2 regions of the Mesorhizobium sp. P2_B11 genome follow, and region 2 is predicted to be linked to the other one. Evidence: riboswitches for the same ligand, from Rfam matches in the RefSeq annotation. Region 2 holds a riboswitch; the other holds the start of a gene.
What was found. Region 2 has a riboswitch for thiamine pyrophosphate ahead of thiB (thiamine ABC transporter substrate binding subunit). Riboswitches for the same ligand answer to the same signal wherever they lie in the genome.
Positions count from the first base shown of each region.

Region 1: another riboswitch for thiamine pyrophosphate. It lies ahead of thiC (phosphomethylpyrimidine synthase ThiC); the one in region 2 lies ahead of thiB (thiamine ABC transporter substrate binding subunit).

Region 1 is NZ_JBFUDF010000003.1:536,131-547,209, forward strand. It holds gene AC1DYJ_RS11140 (aspartate aminotransferase family protein) at 1-1,229, shown strand, start outside; gene AC1DYJ_RS11145 (hypothetical protein) at 1,245-2,474, shown strand; gene AC1DYJ_RS11150 (FkbM family methyltransferase) at 2,471-3,226, shown strand; TPP riboswitch at 3,274-3,390, shown strand; gene thiC (phosphomethylpyrimidine synthase ThiC) at 3,496-5,331, shown strand; gene thiO (glycine oxidase ThiO) at 5,331-6,326, shown strand; gene thiS (sulfur carrier protein ThiS) at 6,295-6,492, shown strand; gene AC1DYJ_RS11170 (thiazole synthase) at 6,494-7,267, shown strand; gene AC1DYJ_RS11175 (thiamine phosphate synthase) at 7,264-7,869, shown strand; gene AC1DYJ_RS11180 (hydroxymethylpyrimidine/phosphomethylpyrimidine kinase) at 7,860-8,666, shown strand; partial or broken gene AC1DYJ_RS11185 (helix-turn-helix domain-containing protein) at 8,621-8,771, opposite strand; gene AC1DYJ_RS11190 (GcvT family protein) at 9,119-11,079, shown strand, end outside.
Region 2 is NZ_JBFUDF010000002.1:562,276-573,354, reverse strand. It holds gene AC1DYJ_RS07125 (amino acid ABC transporter substrate-binding protein) at 1-501, opposite strand, end outside; gene AC1DYJ_RS07120 (RNA polymerase factor sigma-32) at 845-1,708, shown strand; gene AC1DYJ_RS07115 (caspase family protein) at 1,876-4,170, shown strand; gene AC1DYJ_RS07110 (M48 family metalloprotease) at 4,266-5,672, opposite strand; gene thiQ (thiamine ABC transporter ATP-binding protein) at 6,009-6,770, opposite strand; gene thiP (thiamine/thiamine pyrophosphate ABC transporter permease) at 6,767-8,332, opposite strand; gene thiB (thiamine ABC transporter substrate binding subunit) at 8,526-9,533, opposite strand; TPP riboswitch at 9,578-9,692, opposite strand; gene AC1DYJ_RS07090 (thiamine diphosphokinase) at 9,797-10,456, shown strand; gene AC1DYJ_RS07085 (ABC-F family ATP-binding cassette domain-containing protein) at 10,458-11,079, shown strand, end outside.

The DNA of each region.
Region 1 (11,079 bases), on a different contig from region 2:
AGAACGGCCGCAAGATTCTCGACTTCTTCGGCGGCTTCGGTTCGCTGGCCTTTGGCCACAACCATCCGCGCATTCTCGAGGCGCGGAAGAAATTCCAGGAAGAAAAGCGCCAGGAGATCGCCATCGCCTTCATGTCGCAATATGCGGCAGCGCTGGCGCACAACATCGCCAAATGCTCGCCCGGCGATCTCGACATGGTGTTTCTGGGCTCGTCCGGGTCGGAAGCAATGGAAGCGGCGGTCAAGCTCGCCGAGCGCGCCGCCGGCCCGAAGCGGCCAAAAATCGTCTATGCCGAGAATTCCTTCCACGGCAAGACCAAGGGTGTGCTGGGCATCACCGACGGCCAGCTCTACCGTGCCGATTTCAAGATGGCTGAGAACACGGTGCGCATTCCCTTCGCCGACATCGAAGCGGTCGAGCGCCTGTTCCGCTCCGACCCGGAGGTCGGCGTCATCGTGCTCGAAACCATCCAGGGTGGCGGCGGCATCATCCAGGCGCCTGCCGAATACTGGCAGAAGCTGCGTGCGCTGTGCGACCAGTATGGCGTGCTGTGGGTGGCCGATGAAGTGCAGTGCGGCTACGGCCGTTCCGGCCGCTTCTATGCCTTCGAACACTACGGCGTGGTGCCCGATGTGACGGCGCTCGCCAAATCGCTCGGCGCCGGCAAGGCGGCGGTCGGCGCGATGATCGCGCGGCGCGAGGTCTACATGAAGGCCTATGGCACGCCGAAGACGGCCATGATCCACGCCATGGCCACCTTCGGCGGCATGGGCGAGGCCTGCGTCACCGCGATCGAAGGCATCAACGTGCTCTATGACGAGGGGCTGATCGACAATGCCGCCTCGACCGGCGAGTACCTGCTGCAGCGGCTGCAGGCGCTGAAGGAAAAATATCCGAAGATCATCAAGGACGTGCGCGGCAAAGGCTTCATGGTCGGGCTCGAGTTCCACGACTTCTCGCAGACCTTGCCGATGGTGCTGCGGCCGATCGTCAGCGTGCTCGACGACAAGCTGAAGGGCTCGCTGTCGGGCTTCGTCGGCGCGCTGTTGCTGCGCGACTATGACATGCTCGTCGCCTTCACCGAATACAATCGCAACGTCATCCGCCTCGAGCCGCCGCTGATCTGCCAGCGCGAGCATGTCGACCGTTTCGTCGATGCCTTCGACAGCCTGCTGTCGCGGGGCATCGTGTCGATCGTGAAGGATTTCGTCAAAAGCCAAGTCCGCTAAGTCCTGAGCCTGACAATGCTGAGCAAGCCCCCCGCCGCGCAAAACACACTCGACCGGCTGACCGCAGCCGTTCTGGCGTGGGGCGAGGGGACTTATGCGCGATGGGCAGCGCCGATCGGCGCGATCGCGTTTTCGCTCTACATCCTGGTCACGGCCTTTGCCGCCTGGACGATGCCCGACACCAATTGGGACATGCTGCCCTATCTCGCCATTGCCGAGGAGGGCGCTTATCCCGATGCGCAGGCGCTGCATGACTATGCCTACAGCACGGTTCAGGCCGGCGTGTCGGCCGCCGACTACAAGGCGCTGACCGACGATGGCGGCGGCTTTCGTAGCCACATGGCGCAAAATGCCGCCGACTTCCACTCGCTGCTCGGCATGTACCGGATCAAGTTCCTCTACGCCGAGGTCCTGTCGACGATGAGCGCGGTGATGTCGCCGGTCGAGGCGATGCGGCTGCTGCAGGTCGTCTCGGTGCTGCTGTTCGGGATGATCACGCTTCTGTGGCTTCGAACCGAGGGCGCGCTGGCGTTGGCTCCGGTGGCTGGCGCGGTGCTGATCATGGCCGATTTCGGCGATGCGGCACGCGCCTCGACGCCGGATCTGTTGTGTTCTTCGCTGTTCCTCGGCGGTCTGCTTGCCTATGTGCGCGGCCGCGAGGCGGCAACCGCTATCCTGCTCTTCCTCGCCTTCATGGCGCGGCCGGACAATATTGTTTTCCTTGCCATTTTCGCGGTGCTGCTGGTGGTTTTCCGGCAGCGGGCATGGGGCGCGCTGGCCGGCTTTGCCGCGTCCTTCGTTGCCTATTTCGCCATCTCGCACTGGGCCCAGCATCCCGGCTGGTGGCCGCATCTGTGGTTCTCCAGCATCGAACAGCACTACAATATGGATGGCTTCGAGCCGCCATTTTCGGTCGCCGCCTATCTCAAGGCGTTCGCCGCGTCCGTCCTTCGCGCCATTGGGCTCAACAGCTGGGTCGGCGTCTCGGTGCTGGCGCTGGCCGGGTGGTTTGCGCTGGCCCGTGCCGGCTTCCGGCTCGATCGCCGCGCCGGCATCCTGCTGGCCGCACTGGTGCTCGGCGTGCTGGCGAAGTTCACCGTCTTTCCGATCCATGACACCCGCATCTATTTTCCCAACCTTCTGCCGCCCTTCCTGCTGCTGGTGGGTCCGGTCATGGCGCTGTGGGCGTCGGCAAACCTGAGGCGGCCCATCGACTTGCACGCCCTTCCCGGAGATAAGCCATGAGTTCTGTATCCGGTCTGGCGCGCATTGCCCTTTCGCTCGGTCTGCCCGCCGGTCTGCTCGACCGCGGGCCGGCGCTGCATGGTACCAAATTCCTGGCCAAGGCGGCGCTGAAGGCGCGGTTTGGCGGCGGGCAACCGTTCCAGATGGTCAATGTCGGCGCCTGCGATGGCGCGCTGTTCGACGACGTCACGCCATGGCTGCATCGCATCCCGCGGGCGCGGGCCGTGCTGGTCGAGCCGATCCCGTACAATCAGAAACGGCTGCGCGCCAATTACCCCGACACGGAACGCTTTATCATCGAGCCGGTGGCGGTGACGAAAACCAAGGGTACGATCACCGTGCACACTTTCGATGCCGCCGCACTCGAGGCCGGCACGCTGCCGATCGAGTTCATCGGCTGCTCGTCGGTCACCGACACCAATCTGATGTCGGGCAAGAACGCCTGGGGCGAGGCCGACGCCAATTTCAACAAGTTCGCGCCGCATCTCAGGGACATCGAGGTGCCGTCGGAAACGCTGCAGACGCTGCTCGACCGCAACGGCGTAACCCATATCGACGCCTTCCTGGTCGATTGCGAGGGCGCCGACTGGATCGTCTTCGAACAGCTCGACCTCAACCGCTACCGTCCCGGCATGATCAAGGTCGAGGTCGGCGCACTGCCGGCAGCCGAGATCGGCCAGGTCGTGGTCAAGCTGAAGACCGCGGGCTACCAGGTCGGTTTCCAGGCCGAGGACATCTGGGCCTTCGCCTGAGCCGGCCGAGGGTGCTTGACAAAACGACGTCAGCCCGCTCAACTTGAGGCATTCACCAGGGGGGTCCCGACAAGGGGCTGAGATACTGCTGGCTTTCGCAGCGCAGTGACCCGTTGAACCTGATCCAGTTCATACTGGCGTAGGGACGGTGCAAGCGCTTTGCGGGATTCCATGCCCGAGGTCCTGTTTTCGAGCAGGGCAACCAAGGCGTCTTTTCATCCTTCCGGCACAGAACTGGGTCTCCAATGCACGAGCAAAGGAGCCTCACAATGAATGCCTTTACCCCCGCCGTTTCGACGGGACCGCTGCCTGCCTCCCGCAAGATCCACAAGCCCGGTATCCTGCATCCGCACATCGCAGTGCCGATGCGCGAAATCTCTGTTCATCCGACGGCCGGCGAGCCGCCGGTCACCGTCTACGATCCATCCGGCCCCTACACGGATACGGCTGTCGAAACCAGCATCGAAAAGGGCCTTGCCCGGCATCGCCACGAATGGATCACGGCGCGTGGCGACGTCGAAGCCTATGACGGCCGCCATGTGCTGCCGGAAGACAACGGATTTGCGACCGGCGAGCGCCTGACGCCGGAATTTCTGGTTCGCAACCGACCGCTCAAAGCCAAGGCAGGCAAGGCGGTGACGCAGCTTGCCTACGCACGCGCCGGCATCATCACGCCTGAGATGGAGTTCGTCGCCATCCGCGAGAATCTCGGCCGCGAGATGCTGCGCGGCCAGTTGCAGCGCGACGGCGAAAGTTTTGGCGCTGATATCCCCGACTTCGTCACCCCGGAGTTCGTGCGCGACGAGGTGGCGCGTGGGCGGGCCATTATCCCTGCCAACATCAATCATCCTGAAAGCGAGCCGATGATCATCGGCCGCAATTTCCTGGTGAAGATCAACGCCAATATCGGCAACTCGGCGGTCACCTCCTCGATGGCCGAAGAGGTGGAAAAGATGGTGTGGGCGATCCGCTGGGGCGCCGACACGGTGATGGACCTTTCGACCGGCCGCAACATCCACAACATCCGCGAATGGATCGTGCGCAATGCGCCGGTGCCGATCGGCACGGTGCCGCTCTATCAGGCGCTCGAAAAGGTCGGTGGCATCGCCGAAGACCTGACCTGGGAGGTTTATCGCGACACGCTGATCGAGCAGGCCGAGCAGGGCGTCGACTATTTTACCATCCATGCCGGCGTGCGGTTGCACTACATCCCGCTCACCGTGAACCGGGTCACCGGCATTGTCTCGCGCGGCGGCTCGATCATGGCCAAATGGTGCCTGCACCACCACCGCGAAAGCTTCCTCTACGAGCATTTTGCGGAGATCTGCGACATCTGCCGCGCCTACGATGTGTCCTTCTCGCTCGGCGACGGCCTTCGTCCGGGCTCGATCGCCGACGCCAACGATGCCGCGCAATTCGCCGAACTGGAAACGCTCGGCGAACTGACGCAGATCGCCTGGGCCAAGGACTGCCAGGTGATGATCGAAGGCCCCGGCCACGTGCCGATGCACAAGATCAAGCAGAATATGGACAAGCAGCTCGCCGTTTGCGGCGAGGCGCCGTTCTATACGCTGGGGCCGCTGACGACCGACATCGCGCCCGGCTACGACCACATCACGTCGGGCATCGGCGCGGCGATGATCGGTTGGTTCGGCACCGCCATGCTCTGCTACGTGACGCCGAAGGAACATCTCGGCCTGCCGGACCGCAACGACGTCAAGATCGGCGTGATCACCTACAAGATCGCGGCGCACGCCGCCGATCTGGCCAAGGGCCATCCGGCGGCGAAACTCAGGGACGATGCCCTTTCCCGGGCCCGGTTCGAGTTCCGCTGGGAGGACCAGTTCAACCTGTCGCTCGATCCCGAAACCGCGCGTTCCTTCCACGACCAGACCTTGCCCAAGGAGGCGCACAAGGTGGCACATTTCTGCTCGATGTGCGGGCCGAAATTCTGCTCCATGCGGATCTCTCACGACATCCGCGCCGAGGCGCAGAAGGAAGGCATGGCCGCCATGGCGGCGAAATATCGTGCCGGAGGCGACCTCTATATGCCTGCGGATGAGACCGGCTCACCGGCAATTCCGGCAGAGGCGCCGGCGCCGTGATGAGGGTGCTGGTCAAAGGGGCCGGCGTCGCCGGCCTCACCGCCGCCTTCGAGCTCGCCGGGCGGGGCGCCAGCGTGGTCGTTGCGGAGACAAGGCAAAGCCTTGGCGGCAATGCGTCGTGGTTTGCCGGCGGCATGCTGGCGCCCTGGTGCGAGCGTGAAAGCGCCGAGCAGCCGGTTCTGGACCTTGGACGCGGCGCGGCCGACTGGTGGGAGGCGGCAACACCTGGCCAGGTGACACGGGCTGGGACACTGGTCGTCGCGTCGCCAAGCGATGCAGGTGAACTCGACCGGTTTGCCAGCCGCACGTCGGGCTACCGGCGTGTCGACGAAGACGAAATAGCGCTTCTCGAGCCGGATCTCGCTGGCCGCTTTCGCCGCGGACTGTTCTTCCCCGGCGAGACCCATCTCGACCCGCGCCAGGCGATGGTGGCACTCCATGGAAAGCTCACAGCCATGGGCGTCGAATTCCGCTTCGGCACCGATGGCGATCAGCTTTCCGGTTTCGATCGCCAGATCGATTGCAAGGGAATGGCGGCGGTCAACGACGGGCTGCGCGGCGTTCGCGGCGAGATGCTGATCCTGCGTACGCCTGACATTTCGCTGTCGCGACCGGTCCGGCTGCTTCATCCTCGCTTTCCGCTCTATCTGGTGCCACGCGCCGACCAGCGTTTCATGGTCGGCGCGACGATGATCGAAAGCCGGTCCGAAGAACCGGTTTCAGTCCGTTCGATGATTGAGTTGCTCAGTTCTGCCTGCGCCCTGCATCCGGCATTCGGCGAGGCTGGCATCATCGAGACCGGCACCGGTCTTCGTCCAGCCTTTTCAGACAATCTTCCGCGCGTCGAGGTTTTTGGAAACGCGGTCGCGATCAACGGACTGTATCGCCATGGCTTTCTTCTCGCGCCCGCTATGGCGCGGCTGGCGGCCGAACGCGTCTTCAATGACGACAAGGAGCGTGCGCATGAAACTGACCGTCAACGGCGAAGTGCTTGAGTTCGCCACCACGACGTTGGCGGGCCTGCTCGCCGCGCTCGACTATGAAGGCGACTGGCTGGCGACCGCCGTCAACAGCGAAATCGTCCACAAAGCCAACAGGGCGCAGTTCCAGTTGAGCGACGGCGACCGGATCGAAATTCTTTCACCGATGCAAGGAGGCTAGAATGTTCGAGCTTTTCGGAACAACACTGTCGTCCCGGCTGCTTCTCGGCACGGCGCAATATCCTTCGCCCGCCATCCTTGCCGAGGCGGTCAAGGCATCGGGCACGTCGGTGGTGACCGTTTCGTTGCGGCGCGAGATGGCAGGCGGCAGGGCTGGCGAGAAATTCTGGTCCCTGATCGGCTCGCTCGGTGTGAAAGTCCTGCCCAACACGGCGGGCTGCCATTCCGCCAAGGAAGCCGTCACGACGGCCAGGATGGCGCGCGAGGTCTTCGGCACCTCCTGGATCAAGCTCGAAGTGATCGGCAACCACGATACGCTGCAGCCTGACGTGTTCGGCCTGGTCGAGGCCGCGCGCATCCTGGGCGACGACGGTTTTGCGGTGTTCCCCTATACGACCGATGACCTTGTCGTCGCCGAGCGTCTGCTCGAGGCGGGCTGCAAGGTGCTGATGCCGTGGTGCGCGCCGATCGGCTCAGCCCTTGGGCCGGTCAACATTGGGGCGCTGCGCTCGATGCGCGCGCATTTCCCCGATGTTCCGTTGATCGTCGATGCGGGGCTTGGACGGCCGTCGCATGCGGCAACCGTGATGGAACTCGGTTTCGACGCGGTGCTCCTGAACACCGCGGTTGCCAAGGCGGCCGACCCGGTGGGCATGGCGCGCGCCTTCGGCAAGGCAGTCGAAGCCGGCCGCGAAGCTTTCGGTTCGGGACTGCTCGAGCCGCGCAATGTCGCCATGCCATCGACGCCGACCTTCGGCAGGGCGATTTTCTCATGAAGCTCGATCCCTTCTACCTGATCGTCGACAGCGCTGCCTGGGTCGAGCGGCTGATACCGCTCGGCGTCAGGCTGGTGCAGCTTCGCATCAAGGACATGGACGGGGGCCTGCTGCGTGCGGAAATCCGCAAGGCCAAGGCCTTGTGCGCCCGACACAACTGCCAACTCATCATCAACGACCACTGGCGCCTGGCAATCGAGGAGGGTTGCGACTTCGTCCATCTCGGCCAGGAGGATCTGCAGTCCGCCGACCTCGCACAGATACGCGCGACAGGCACACGGCTCGGACTGAGCACGCATGATCACGCCGAACTGCAAATGGCGATGGCCGCCAAACCCGACTACATTGCGCTTGGCCCCGTCTATCCGACCATCCTGAAGAAGATGAAATGGGCGCCGCAGGGGCTTGAACGGATCGGCGAATGGAAGAGCCGGGTCGCGCCCACCCCATTGGTCGCCATTGGCGGCCTCAATCCTGACCGGCTCGGCGGCGTTTTCGATGCTGGCGCCGACAGCGCCGCGGTGGTCACGGACATTACGCTCAATCCAGATCCCGAAGCGCGCGCCGGGGAATGGATTGAAAAGACGAACCGATGGCGCTGAGGCAGGAACCGCATGTGCTTGTCGTCGGCGGATCGGATTCCAGCGGCGGCGCCGGACTTGCGCGCGACATAGAGACGGTATCTTCCGTCGGTCTGCGCACCTGCCTTGCCGTCACAGCGGTAACGGTGCAGACCCACGACGCTGTCAGCGACATCCTTCATCTGCAACCCGATCTCGTCGCCGATCAAATGCGGGCGGCGTTGCAAGCCAATGAAGTTGGGGCCATCAAGATCGGCATGCTGGCAACCGCGCCGATTACCGCTGCCGTCGCCGCCGTGCTGCGTGAAAATCCATCGATACCGGCAGTGCTCGATCCGGTGATGGCTTCCACGTCGGGCCGGGCGCTTCTGGCGGCCGATGCCGTCGCTGTCATGAAGCGCGATCTGATGCCGCTTTGTCGCCTGGTCACGCCAAATCTGCTCGAACTGGCGCTGCTGGTCGGCGCCGAGCCGGCGGCGGATGAGAACGGCCTCGTGAGACAGGGCCGGGAATTGCTGGCCGCCGCCAGCGCTCAGGCTCTGCTGATCAAGGGCGGGCATGCGAAAGGGAACAGGTCGACTGACATCCTGCTGATTCCGGGCAGGGAACCGGTCCGCTTCGACATGCCGCGCCTTGGTGTAACGATGCGCGGGACGGGCTGCATGCTGGCCAGCGCGATCGCGGCGCATCTGGCGAAGGCGAGGGCGCTGGAAGACAGCGTGCGCGACGGCAAGCAACTGGTCTTCCAGGAGCTTCTCAAGGCCGGCGTCGCTCACGCGTCGCCAGGCAATGCCGGCCCGCGCCGTTCGGCCATGTAGCGGCCCGGCGAGGTCCCGAGCGCCTTCCTGAACATGGTCACGAAACTGCCTGCGCGTTCATAGCCGGTCGAGCGCCACGCTCTGGATCGAAGCGCCGGTGGCCATGCGCTGCAGCGACGCCACCCTGGTCGCGCGTGTCGCTGGCGAAGCACATCTTGGCGCGGTTGCCGCCGAAATATCCTCCCTTGCCGCCGCCGGCGCGTATTTCGTGCTGACCGGCAAGGCGCAGTCGATCCAACATCTGAGCCGCGTTTTGAAAACCGCAGGCGTCGGCTCGTCGCGGATCAAAGCCAAGGCCTATTGGGCGCCTGATAAGACCGGGCTGATTGAGCCCGGCCAAGACATTCTGCCCCGTCGTCGCTCGGCTTTTTGCCGATGTCGCAAACAGGCTTCAATAGCCCTGCCGGTCCGCCCTATAGTCCGCCCGCTTTATTCCTTTGGAGTCGCGGGCAATGGCAGAGTTTCCGAAACAGGCGAAGGTCGTTATCGTCGGCCTGGGTGGTATTGTCGGCGCATCGATCGCCCATCACCTGATCGAACGCGGCTGGACCGATATTGTCGGCATCGACAAGTCGGGCATCCCGACCGATATCGGCTCGACCGCGCACGCCTCCGACTTCTGCTACACGACCAGCCACGACTATCTCTCGGTCTGGACGACCCAGTACTCCATCGATTTCTACGAGAAGATGGGTCACTACGCCCGCATCGGCGGTCTCGAAGTCGCGCGATCAGGCGACGACACCTGGATGGAAGAGATCAAGCGCAAGCTTTCCTCCGCCAAGGCGTTCGGCACCCGCGCGCATTACGTCTCGCCCGCCGAGATCAAGGCGATGTTCCCGCTGATCGAGGAAGATCAGGTGATGGGCGGTATGTTCGATCCCGACGCCGGCCTCGTCATCCCGCGCTCGCAGACGGTTGCCGGCAAGCTTGTCGATGCTGCCGAAAAGTCCGGCAAACTCCAGGTCTTCGGCAACACGCCGGCCACTTCGCTGATCGTCGAGGGCGGCCGCATCAAGGGCGTCGTCACCCATCGCGGCACCATCATGGCCGACCATGTCGTCGTCTGCGCCGGTATCTGGGGCCGCCTCATCGCCGAAATGGTCGGCGAAGACCTGCCTGTCATGCCGGTCGACCACCCACTGACCTTCTTCGGCCCGTACAACGAGTTCGAGGGCACCGGCAAGGAAATCGGCTTCCCGCTGCTGCGCGACCAGGGCAACTCGGCCTATATGCGCGACACTGGCGACCCCAAGACCACCGAGGGCGGCCAGATCGAGTGGGGCTACTACGAGCAGACCAACCCGCGCCTCTGCCACCCGCGCGAGCTCCTGGAAAAACATGAGGCGCGCCTGTCGCCGTCGCAGCGCGACCTTGACATGGAACAGATCATGGAGCCGCTCGAGCGCGCCATGGAGCTGACGCCAATCCTTGGCGAGATCGGTTTCAACGAGAGCCACTCCTTCAACGGCCTGCTGCAGGTTTCCGCTGCCGGTGGCGCCTCTTGCGGCGAAAGCCAGAAGGTGCGCGGCCTATGGTACTGCGTCGCCATCTGGGTCAAGGACGGCCCCGGTTACGGCAAGCTGATCGCCGACTGGATGACCGACGGCCGCACCGAGATCGACCATAACTCGATCGACTATGCCCGCTTCTACCCGCACCAACTGGAAGAGAAGTTCATCGAAGGCCGTACCTTCGAGGCGGCCCAGAAGATCTATTTCCCGGCCGTTCATACCCGCGAGCCCTATGCCACCGGCCGCAACGTCAAGCGCTCGCCGTTCTACGAGCGCGAGGTCGAGCTCGGTGGTTACTTCATGGAACTCGGCGGCTGGGAGCGCGCGCATGGCTACAAGGCCAACGAGCACCTGCTGGAAAAATACGGCAACCGCGTGCCGGTGCGCGAGAACGAGTGGGACTCCAGGCACTTCTGGCGCGTCTCCAACGCCGAGCATCTGGCGATGAGCGACGATTGCGGCATCGTCAACCTTAGCCACTTCCACATGGTCGACATCGAGGGACCCGACCATGTCGAGCTCCTGGAATGGCTCTGCGCCGCCAAGATCGGCGGCGATGGCAATATCGGCAAGGGCGTGTACACCCACTTCCTCGACGACGAGGGGATGGTGCGCGCCGACTTCACCGTCTTCCGCATGGCCGACCGCTGCCGCCTGGTGAACGGTGCCGATGCCGGCCCGCGCGACTTCCACTACATGAAGCGCGTCGCCGAGGATCGTGGCCTCGACGTCACCATCACCGATACCTCGGAGAAATTTGTCACCGTTGGCATCTGGGGCCCGAACGCCCGCGAGACGCTGAAGAAGGTGGTGGCGGACCCTGATGGGCTCGACATCGAGAATTTTGCCTTCGCCGCGATCAAGCAGATCGAGATCGCGGGCAAGCCGGTCACCGCTTT
Region 2 (11,079 bases):
GTCGGTGCCGACGAGTTCGGCGCCATTGGTCTCGGCGAGCTTGCCGAAATTCGAGGTCAGCGACTGCGCCGCCTTCTTGCCCTTGAGATCGGCAAAGGTCTTGATGGCGGTGTCGTCGCCGCGCACGATCAGCACCGCCTTGGAGGCGATGTAGGGATCGGAGAAGTCGTACTTCGCCTTGCGTGCGTCGGTGATGCCGACCTCGTTGATGACGGCGTCATAGCGGTTGGCGTCGAGACCGGCGATCAGCCCGTCCCATTTGCCTTCGAGGAACTCGACTTTCACGCCGAGCTTGTCGCCGATCGCCTTGGCGATCTCGACGTCGAAGCCGACCAGCGCGCCTGAATCGTCATGATAGGTGAAAGGCGCATAGGTGCCTTCCGTGCCGACCTTGATGGTGCCGGCCTGCTTGATCTGGTCGAGATTGGCGCCGGCATGACCGGATGTGACAGCCAGAACCTGCAGCGTTCCGGCGACGATGAGCGAATTGAGCCATTTCATTTTTCTGTGATCCCGTCCTTGGCCGGCGTCCGGCGCTTGTGAGAGCCGGAAACTGACAGATAGAGAGCCGCAAAATAAGGAACCAGATTTCAAAAAAATGGCGATCCAGAAATCAGATTCTCAAAACAAATCTTATCCGTGCCAATCGGCCCGCTCGGCGCTGTCGGCGCACTCTGTCGCACGGCACAAAACAACCGCCATCGGCGGCGGAACCAATCCCCGGTGTGGCACGTTCATGCCGTGTTGTAGGGCGCGGCGTTGCCATTTCAAGAACCCTCGCTGCACCTGATTACAGATAGCGGCCGCCAGGCCGTCCGAAAATGTCCGAGAGCAGGAGCGCGGCATGATCGAAGACACGGCAGGACGGACCATGGTCCGAGCGGCGATGAAAGCCCCCTATCTCGAACGTGACGAGGAACATGTCCTCGCCTTGCGCTGGAAGGAAGACCAGGACCAGCAGGCGCTGCACCAGATCACCGTCGCGCATATGCGGCTGGTCATCTCGATGGCTTCGAAATTCCGCCACTACGGACTGCCGCTCGGCGATCTGGTCCAGGAGGGCCATGTCGGGCTGCTGGAAGCGGCGGCGCGCTTCGAGCCGGAGCGCGAGGTGCGCTTCTCGACCTATGCGACCTGGTGGATCCGTGCCTCGATGCAGGACTACATCCTGCGCAACTGGTCGATCGTGCGCGGCGGCACCTCTTCGGCACAAAAGGCGCTGTTCTTCAATCTGCGGCGCTTGCGTGCCCGGCTGGCCAATGGCGCCGAGCCAATCTCCAACGCCACGCTCTACCGCGAAGTCTCGGTGGCGCTCGGCGTCTCCGAGGCCGATGTGGCGATGATGGATTCCAGGCTTTCCGCGCCTGACTCCTCGCTCAACGCGCCACTCGCCGACGATACCGGCACCACCGAGCGGATGGACTTCCTGATCTCGGACGATCCGCTGCCGGACGAAGTCGCCAGCGACACCATCGATTTCGAACGCCGCCTGCTCTGGTTGAGGGCAGCGCTCGGCGCGCTCAATGCCCGTGAACTCAGGATCATCGAGGAACGCCGGCTGAGCGACGACGGCGCGACACTGGAAGCGCTCGGCGAGACGCTCGGCATTTCCAAGGAGCGTGTCCGCCAGATCGAGGCCCGCGCGATGGAAAAGCTCAAGGTCGCGCTGGTCAAGCAGAACCCGGAGTTTCAGACGCAGGCAGCCTGAACGCACCTGCGATTTTTCTGAGGTGATAAGTAAGAATTTGATTAAGTAATAATGTATCGCCGTCATGGCGGCATTCCTCTACAATATATTTGCAGATTGTGACCCGCTTTACAGACCGGCCGCTGCGTTCGTGCGACCGAACCGGTCATAGCGGATGGAGGTTTGTCATGTTGCGATGCTATGCGATCCTTGCGGCCTTGGTCCTCGTGGGCCTGACGACATTCGATGCTCGCGCCGATCGACGGGTTGCCTTTGTCATCGGCAATTCCGAGTACCGGAACATTCCCGCTCTCAAGAATCCTGACAACGACGTCGACGATGTGTCGAACACTTTTCGGCAGGCTGGCTTCAATGTATTCCTTGCCAAGGACGTCACCAGACTTCAGTTCGAGGAGCAGTTCCGCAACTATCTCGCGGCCGCGGACGGCGCCGATCTGGCCGTCGTCTACTACTCCGGCCACGGCTTCCAGATCGGCGGCGAGAATTTTCTGATCCCGGTCGATGCCTCGCTCAAGGATGCAGCCGACATCGAGGTCCAGGCCGTCAAGCTGGATGATGTGCTTGAGCAGCTGCGCTCGAAATCCAAGATCCAGGTGATCATTCTCGATGCCTGCCGCAACAATCCGTTTCCACGCAAGGACTATTGGCTGCGCGATCAATTGATCGCCACCAGCGGCACCGGCCTCGCGCAAGTCAAAAGCTCGCAGAACACGTTGATCGCCTTTGCCACGGAACCTGGAGCGATCGCCTATGACGGGTCCGGCAATCTCAGCCCTTTCTCGTCGGCATTCTCGCGCCGGGCGCTGGCGCCGAACCAGGAGATACGCACGGTCATGGCCGCGGTGCGCCGTGATGTCGTCAAGGCCACGGATGGCAAGCAGGTTCCGTGGGAAAACTCCTCGCTGATCGACGACGTCGTGCTGATGCGTCGTGTGACCCGGCCCTCGCTGCCGCCAGTGCTGGAGAAGGTCGTGCCGTCCGGCGTCGGTCCTGTCGCGCTGGACCTGCCGCAGCCTGTAGACGTCGACGGCGGCGCGGTCACCGTCAGCATTGAAAGCCCGCCGACGCTCGGCCGGCTGACGCTGGATGGCAAACCTGTCAAAGTGGGCCAGCCGATCCAGAGCAAGGATCTGCCGCGTCTGAAGATGGAAGTCCCCAAGGGCGTCGGCGCGCAGGAACAAGTCGACACGCTGGCCTACGCCACGCACGACGACTGGGGCGGCGAATCCAAAGGCGTTCTGGTGCTGCGGGTCAAGAGCGGCGAGGGCGCCGACGGCAAGCAGATCATCGCCTCGCTCAAGGATGAGCAGAAGCAGCGGGTGCTGGAGCGCGGCATCCATATTTCCGGCGCCGCCGAGGCGATCGGCGATCGCGATGTCAAGGTTCCGGTCGGAATAGGCCCGGTGCCGCTGAAGCTGGATCTGCCGGCAAAGGATCCAGGCATCAGCCTGAAGCTCGCCAGCTATCCGGCAACGGGAACGCTGTCGCTGCCGGACCGCATCCTGTCGCTACAATCGAGCATGATGGCCAATGAAGTCGGTGATCTGCGTTATGAGCCGCAGGTCGGCTCGACAGCTGCCGTCAAGATCGGCTTCGAAATCCGAGCCAACAATTCGTCGAAACGGGCGACGATGACGCTGTCGCCAGAGGTCGACCCTTGCGACCAGGCGGCAGGCGAACCCCTCGACCTGCAAGGCGTGGTCCCAGGACTGCTGCCCAACGAGATCGGCGGCAACGCGGTCGAGCTTTGCCAGGCGGCGGTGAAGGCCTACCCCGACATCGCCCGCTTCCACTATGAGCTGGGGCGTGCCTTGCTGGCGTCAGGCAAGGTCGACGAAGCCAGCAAGGCGATCCAGTTGGCTGCCGACAGGGGACATGTCCGGGCCGTCTTCGAACTCGGCCGCATCGCCTCGTCCGGAATAGGGACGACTGCGGATTCCACGAAAGCCAATGGCCTCTATTCAGAAGCGTCCGCCAAGGGCGACCCTTACGCGATGACGGCGTGGGGACGAGCCTTGTTCAATGGCCTCGGCGTGAAACGCGATACCGGCAAGGGATTGGACCTGCTGCTCAAGGCGGCGGCGATGGGACATAGCAATGCCATGAACGATCTCGCCGTGATCTTCAAGGACGGTCGCAATGGCGTGCCCGCCGACTCGGCCCGTGCCGTGGCCTTCCTCAGGGCCGGTATCGAACGCCAGAACATCTATACGATGAGCATTCTCGGTCCTGCCGGGCGCAATGCCCTGGCGATCGCAGCCTGCAAGCCCGAAACGAAAACGATCATCAAGACAAAGGTCATTCGCACGAAGCCGCCCAAGGTCGCCAAGCCGAGAAGGGAGCCCCTCCCGAAACTGCTCGGACCCGTGCCGATGCCGAGCGAACCCGATCCATTCACTGTGCCCTGGCGGGGCGGTGGCAGCGGCAATGGCGGACAAGGCGGCGGCGGCAGCCCTGGCTGACCGCGGCGGTCATTGGTGGCCGACCAGACAATGTGGGTGGAATCACCTTCGCCACCACCGGCTGCGACCGGCAGCGCCGCCTGCCTGCCCAATTCTTACTTGTCGGTGACGATCTTGACCTTGTCGCCGGCCGAAACCGAGGCGCCCGGCGACATCGCGTTGAGCACCCTGAACAGGTCGAGCTTGCGGTCGACGCCGACCATTTGCGCCGAGAGTGAACCCATGGTCTGGCCGGCCTGAACGGTGACGACGCGGATATGCAGTGGCTTCAGCGCCGCCTTTTCGGCCGCACTCAGGATGCGGAACGAGCCGCTGACCGAGCGCGCCACCGGGTCGAGTGTCGTGCTGGCCGAGGGGGCCGCCGTCAACAGCCGGTAGACCTGGCCGCCGGCACGGATCACCGCAATGTCGAACTGCCAGCCGTCGGCGCCGGCATGCGCGGTCGCCGCCTCATTGCCGTTGATGGTCTCCTGGCGCACGCTGGTCTCGTCGAGACCGGCCACCCAGCCGCTTTTGATATAGTCGGTCAGCGCGCGGTCCTTGTCGATCGACACGCCGTCGAAGCGGACCGCCATGTCGCCCGGGCCGGTCGCCGTCACCGCCGCAGCCGTATTGTCGATGAGGAAACCGTCCGGCACGGTGAACGATACGCCGAGCCCCGGATGCAGGAAGGTCTGGCCGCGCACATAGCCTTCTTCCGGCGTGTCGCCGTAGAGCAGGCCGTCAATGCCGGCCAAGAAGGAATCGCGGTCGCGCGTACCGACGCCCGGCGCGCCGAACTGGCGGGCATGGCGCTGCGCCAGGTCGATGCGCTGCGGCGTGTTGGGGTGCGTGGCCAGGAAGTCGAGGCTGGCATCGGTGGCGCCTGATATCGAGCGGAAATCGGTATAGGCCGACATCGACTGCAGGAAGCGGCCGGCGGCATAGGGATCGTAGCCCGCTTCGCCGATCGACTTGATGCCGATGGCGTCGGCCTCCAGCTCCTGGTTGCGCGAGAACTGCGCCAGCCTGAGCTTGCCGCGGATCAACGCCGCCTTGGCGGTCGGGCTGTCGCCGAGCACATCGGAGACCACCTTGGTCGCCAGGCCTTCCTCGGCCTCGAGCTGCTGGCGCTGCAGGCCGTGATTGGCGGTGACGTGGCCCATCTCATGCGCGATGACGGCGGCGAGTTCGGCCGAATCATTGGCCAGCGCCAGGAGGCCGCGAGTGACGTAGAGATAGCCGCCCGGCAGCGCGAAGGCGTTGACGTTGGGCGAATTGAGGATGGTGATGCGATAGGTCTGGGTCGGATTGGCCGACACCACGGTCAGGCTGCCGACGACTTTGGCCACCATGCGCTCGAGCTTGGGATCGGAATACTCGCCGCCATAGGTGGCGAGGATGCGCGGGTGCTGCGCCTTCGCCAGTTCGGCGAGCTTGCTGTTGGCGGCGACATTGTCGACCGTGATCGGCTTGTCGGAAGGCTGGAAGCCGGATTCCTGCACTTCCGGAGGCGTGAACATCTGGCAACTGGCCAGCGCCACGGCAAGGCCGGCCAGCGCCAGGAAGCGCGCCAGCGGCCTGCGTCTCAAAGTGTCAGTGCCGGTCGACAGCACGGCGTCCCTTCAGCTCTCGGCGCATGACCTGGACCCAAGGGGTCCGCGCCAGCGAAAAAACGAATTTTCGGTGGCAATCCTGCACAAATCAAAAAACCTACAGCGTTTTACGCATCCGGATGGATGCGGCGCTGTAGGGGGCAAATCACGGCTTGTGCCGGACCAATACTGGGCGGACCTAGCCACATCAGCTGGACCATGGCAAGCAAGCGCCACATCACCTGTAGCCGGTTTGGTCGTAAATTATGTCCGCTTCCGGGCAATATCGCGTGATCCGCCCGAACTTGCGCCGATATAGCGCCGAAATGCTTCAGGGCCAGTGCCATCGAAAAAATCAGCCGCAGTTCCCGTTACGGCAACCCTGCCATTGTCGAGAAAAACCATGTCCTCGCCGATGCGGCGCGCGTCTTCCGGCTGATGCGTGACGAACAGCACCGTCATCGGCCGCTCGGCATGGACGCCGGCCACCAGGTCGAGCATGTCGTCGCGCAATGCCGGTCCGAGCGAAGCGAACGGCTCGTCGAGCAGCAGCACCGGCCGGTCGCGCACCAGCACGCGGGCGAGCGCCACGCGCTGCCTTTCGCCGCCGGAGAGTTCGCGCGGCAGGCGCTTTTCCTTGCCGGCAAGGCCGACACGCTCGAGCGCGTCGGCGATTGCAGCGCGATCGGTTTGCGTCAGGCTAAGCGATGGCGAGCGGCCGAGCCCGACGTTCTTTTCCACCGAGAGATGGGCAAAGAGGTTGTTCTCCTGGAACACCATCGAGACCGGCCGTGCCGAAGGCGCGGAAGCACCAACATCAGCGCCACCGATCAGCACACGGCCGGATTGCGGCGTCTCGAAGCCGGCCACCAGGTTGAGCAAGGTCGACTTTCCCGAACCGCTCGCGCCCATGATGGCGGTGATCTTCGAGGCGGCGAATTCGACATCGAACAGGAACGGCGTCTCGCCATAGCTGAATGCGACCTTGTCCAGCCGCACGGCCGCGCCCTTGTTGGCGGAATTCACGATCTTTCTCCCCGTCCCAACCAGTCCGCGGCGACCACCAGTGCGAGGCAGATCAGTCCAAGCAGCAAAGCCAGTCCGGCAGCATCCGCGGTGCGATAACTGCCCATGCGCGCGAGGAGCAGAAAAGGCAATGTCTGCACCGAATCGCTGCCGAACAGCGCGATGACGCCGAGATCTCCGAGCGACAGCGCCATGGCGAAGGCAAAACCGGTGGCCAGCGGCCGCCGCAGCGACGGCCAGTCGATCAGACGCAGCCGGCTCCAGCCCGAAATGCCGAGCTGTGCGCACAGCTTTTCGTGGCGTTCGCTCGCCGCATCATAGGCGGGGCGCATGGCGCGGATGGCAAAGGGCATCGCCATCACCGCGTTGACGGTGACGACCATGACCGGCGCGATGGCAAAGACATCGCTGATCGTGCGCAGCAAGAGAAACCAGCCGGCACCGATGACGATGGGAGGCACGACGAGGACAAAACCGGCGCCGGTGTCGGTGACATATTCGAGCAACGGGCGGGCACCGACGCGGCGGCGCAGGGACAGCGCCCGGCGCGCCATGATCAGCGACAGCGACAGCGCCACCGAAAGCAGCGCCGCCAGCAGGCCCAGGACGGCGCTGGTCAACGTCGCCTGTCGCACGGCGCTCTCGCCGGCCAGCCGGCTGAGATCGGCGCCAAGGCCAGATGCGACAGTTGCCGCCATCGGCCCAGCGACGAACAGCAAGGCGAGCACGATCAGGGCAGCGTTGAGCGCCGTCTCGGCTCTACCGGCCGGGAGATAGCGGCGCGGCGCCACCGGCAGGTTGGCGTCGCCGGTGACATTGGCGCCCAGCCGCGCCAACGCCAGCACGACGGCAAAGGTCAGTGCAATCTGCAGCACCGTCAGCGTCACCGCTCGGGCCGGATCGAAGTCGAAGCGCAGTGCCTGGTAGACGGCGACCTCCAGCGTCGTCGCCGCCGGCCCGCCGCCGAGGATGAGGACGATGGTGAAGGAAGTGATGCAGAGCATGAAGACAAGGCCGGCCACGCCCGGCAGTGCTGCCCGCAGCACCGGCCATTCGATCAGCCGGAAGGCTGGCCTAGCCCCCATGCCGAGCTGGCTCGCCAGCCGCCATTGATCGGTCGGCACCGTGCCCAGTGCCTCAAGGAACAGCCGCGTCGCCAGTGGCAGGTTGAAGAACACATGCGCAACGAGGATGCCCGACAGCCCATAGATATCGGGCCAGCTTTGGCCGCCGATCGCGGCGAAGTAGCCGGCCCGGCCATAGAGCGCCAGTATGCCCAGCGCCGCAACGATAGCCGGCAGCGCCAGCGGCACGGTGAACAGCTGCAGGATGAAGCCGCGGCCGAGGAAGCGCGGATGCCGCGACAGAGCGCGGGCGACGAACAGCGCCGGTACGACGGAAAGCAGCGTCGAAAGCACGGCCTGCCAGAGCGTGAAGCGGACGACGCGCAGGAGATAGAGATCGAAGGCGGATAGGGCGCCGGAGAGGTCGTGCGCGCCTTCGCGGATGAGCCCGGCAAAGGCGCCGCCGATCAGCAGCGCGATGGCCGCGAGCGCGACAATGCCAGCGGTGACGCGGGGATCAGAGGCTGCGCGCCTTCCACCCTCCCCCTTGTGGGGAGGGTCGGAGCGCGGATGCCGCGAAGCGGTGTCCGCGAGCCGGGGTGGGGGTGAGGCTGGGTTCAACGTCGCTACCCCCACCCCGCTCCGCTTCGCGGATCGACCCTCCCCACAAGGGGGAGGGTGAAGAGGGCGCTCATTTGCTCATCACACCCAGCCACTCATCCACCCAGGCCTTGCGGTTGGCCGCAACCTCTTCCGGGCTGAACAGCAGCGTCTTCGCCGGCTTGACCAGTTTGTCGAACGCCGGGTTGAGCGGCTTGTCGGTCTTGCCCGCCGGGAACATCCAGTTGGTTTCGGGAATGACATTTTGGAATTTCGGCCCGGTCATGAAGGCCAGGAACTTTGCCGCCAGCGGGTTTTTCGCACCCGTGGTGGTGATGCCGGCGACCTCAATCTGCAGATACTCGCCCTCCTCGAAGGACGCCGCCTGGTAGCGCTCGGTGTTCTCGGCCACCATGTGGTAGGCCGGCGAGGTCGTGTAGGACAGCACCATCGGCGCCTCGCCTTTGGTGAACAGGCCATAGGCCTCGCTCCAGCCCGGCGTCACCGTCAGCACCTTCGGCTTGAGCTTCGCCCAGGCTTCCGGCGCCTTGTCGCCATAGACCGACTTGACCCACAGCAGGAGGCCGAGACCCGGCGTCGACGTACGCGGATCCTGGATGACGATCTTGTCGGCAGCAGCGCCTTCGACCAATTCCTTCAGGCTCTTCGGCGGGGTCTTCAGCTTCTCGGTGTCGTAGACGACGGCGAAATAGCCATAGTCGAAGGGGACGAAAATATCGTCGCTCCAGCCGCCCGGCACGCTGTTTTCAGCCACCGGGCCATGCGGGACAAACAGGCCGGAGGCCCTGGCTTCGGCGGTGAGGTTGGTGTCGAGGCCAAGCACGATATCCGCCTTGGTCGACGCCCCTTCCAGCTTGACGCGGTTGAGCAGCGCGACGCCGTCGGCGACCGAGACGAAATCGACGCTGCAGCCGCATTCGGCTTCGAATTCCTTCTTCACCGCAGGACCCGGGCCCCAGTCGGCAGTAAAACTCTCATAGGTATAGACGGTGAGTTTTTCCTGCGCGGACGCAGGCGCAGCGAGAAGCGAAACGGCAAGACCCAGGGCTGGGACAAGACGGGACAAGAACATGCGCATCGGCGCCTCCTTCATTCGTGTTGAAAGGAATTGAGGCGTCGGTTCTGTCCGAAGCGTCTAATCCCTCCGCCGGTACAAGCCGGATCAGGTTCAGCGGGTTGGCGAGACTGCCTCTCAGCCGGTCCGCGAAGATCGCGTCCGGCACCCCGTTAGAGCGTTTCGACACATAGGCCCGGCCAAGGTGCCACGCAAGTGGAAGTTTGCCGACAGCAATACCGGCCGGCCTTCCGTTTCATTCGCCGGGCTGGTAAGGGCCACCGGATATGAGCACATTCACCATCCTGCTTGGCGGCGATCTCATCCGCACGCCGCGGCTCGACCGTCAGGTCGAGGGCACGCGCGTCATCGCCGCCGACGCCGGCATCGGTCATGCCCGGATGCTCGGCCTGATGCCGGAGCTATGGGTGGGCGACTTTGATTCCGTTCCGGCGGACCTGCCCGCCGATCTCGCCGCCGTGCCGCGCCAGGTATTTCCGCCAGAAAAAGACAAGACCGACGGCGAACTGGCCATCGCAGCCGCTCTGGAACGCGGCGCCACCAGCCTGGTTCTGGCCGGCGCTTTCGGCGGTAAGCGCGCCGACCACGCTTTCCTGCATCTGGCGCTCAGCCTGCGGCTGGCCGAGGCCGGCACGAAAGTGCTGTTGACCAGCGGCGCGCAGGAGGGGGTGCCCTTGCTACCGGGCAAGGCTGGCTTCGACTATGCCGACGGCACGCTGTTCTCCGTGCTCGGCTTTTCCGATCTTTCGGGCCTCACCGTGTCCGGCGCCAAATGGCCGCTCGACCATGTCGAGGTCGCCTTCGGCTCGTCGCTGACCATCTCCAACGAAGTCAAGTCCAACAAGTCCGGGGGCCGGCTCGAAATCGCGCTCGGCCACGGCCGCGCGCTGCTGCTTGCTCACCCCTTCCCCTTGCCTGAAAGCTGACATGGCCCCGCCCCTTCTCAATCTCGACGGGATAAGACTGACCTTCGGCGGCGCACCGCTGCTCGATGGCGCCGAACTCACCGCATCCGCCGGCGACAAGATCGCGCTGGTCGGCCGCAACGGCTCGGGCAAGTCGACGCTTTTGAAGATCGCCGCCGGGCTGATCGAGCCGCAGGACGGCGAGGTCTTCCGCCAGCCTTCGGCGACGGTGCGTTATCTCCCGCAAATGCCCGACATGGAGGGCTTTGCCAATGTGCGCGCCTATGTCGAGGCGGGGCTGGGACCGGCCGACGATCCCTACCGCGCCACCTATCTGATGGAGCATCTCGGCCTTGCCGGTACGGAAAGTCCCAACGACCTCTCCGGCGGCGAGGCGCGCCGCGCGGCACTTGCCCGCGTCATGGCGCCGGAGCCTGACATTCTGCTTCTTGATGAGCCGACCAACCATCTCGATTTGTCGGTTATCGAGTGGCTGGAAGAGGAGCTCGTCCGCACCTCTTCGGCGCTGATCGTCATCTCGCACGATCGCCGCTTCCTCGAACGCGTCTCGCGCGCCACCGTCTGGCTGGATCGCGGCCAGACCCGCCGCCTCGACAAGGGTTTTGGCCATTTCGAGGAATGGC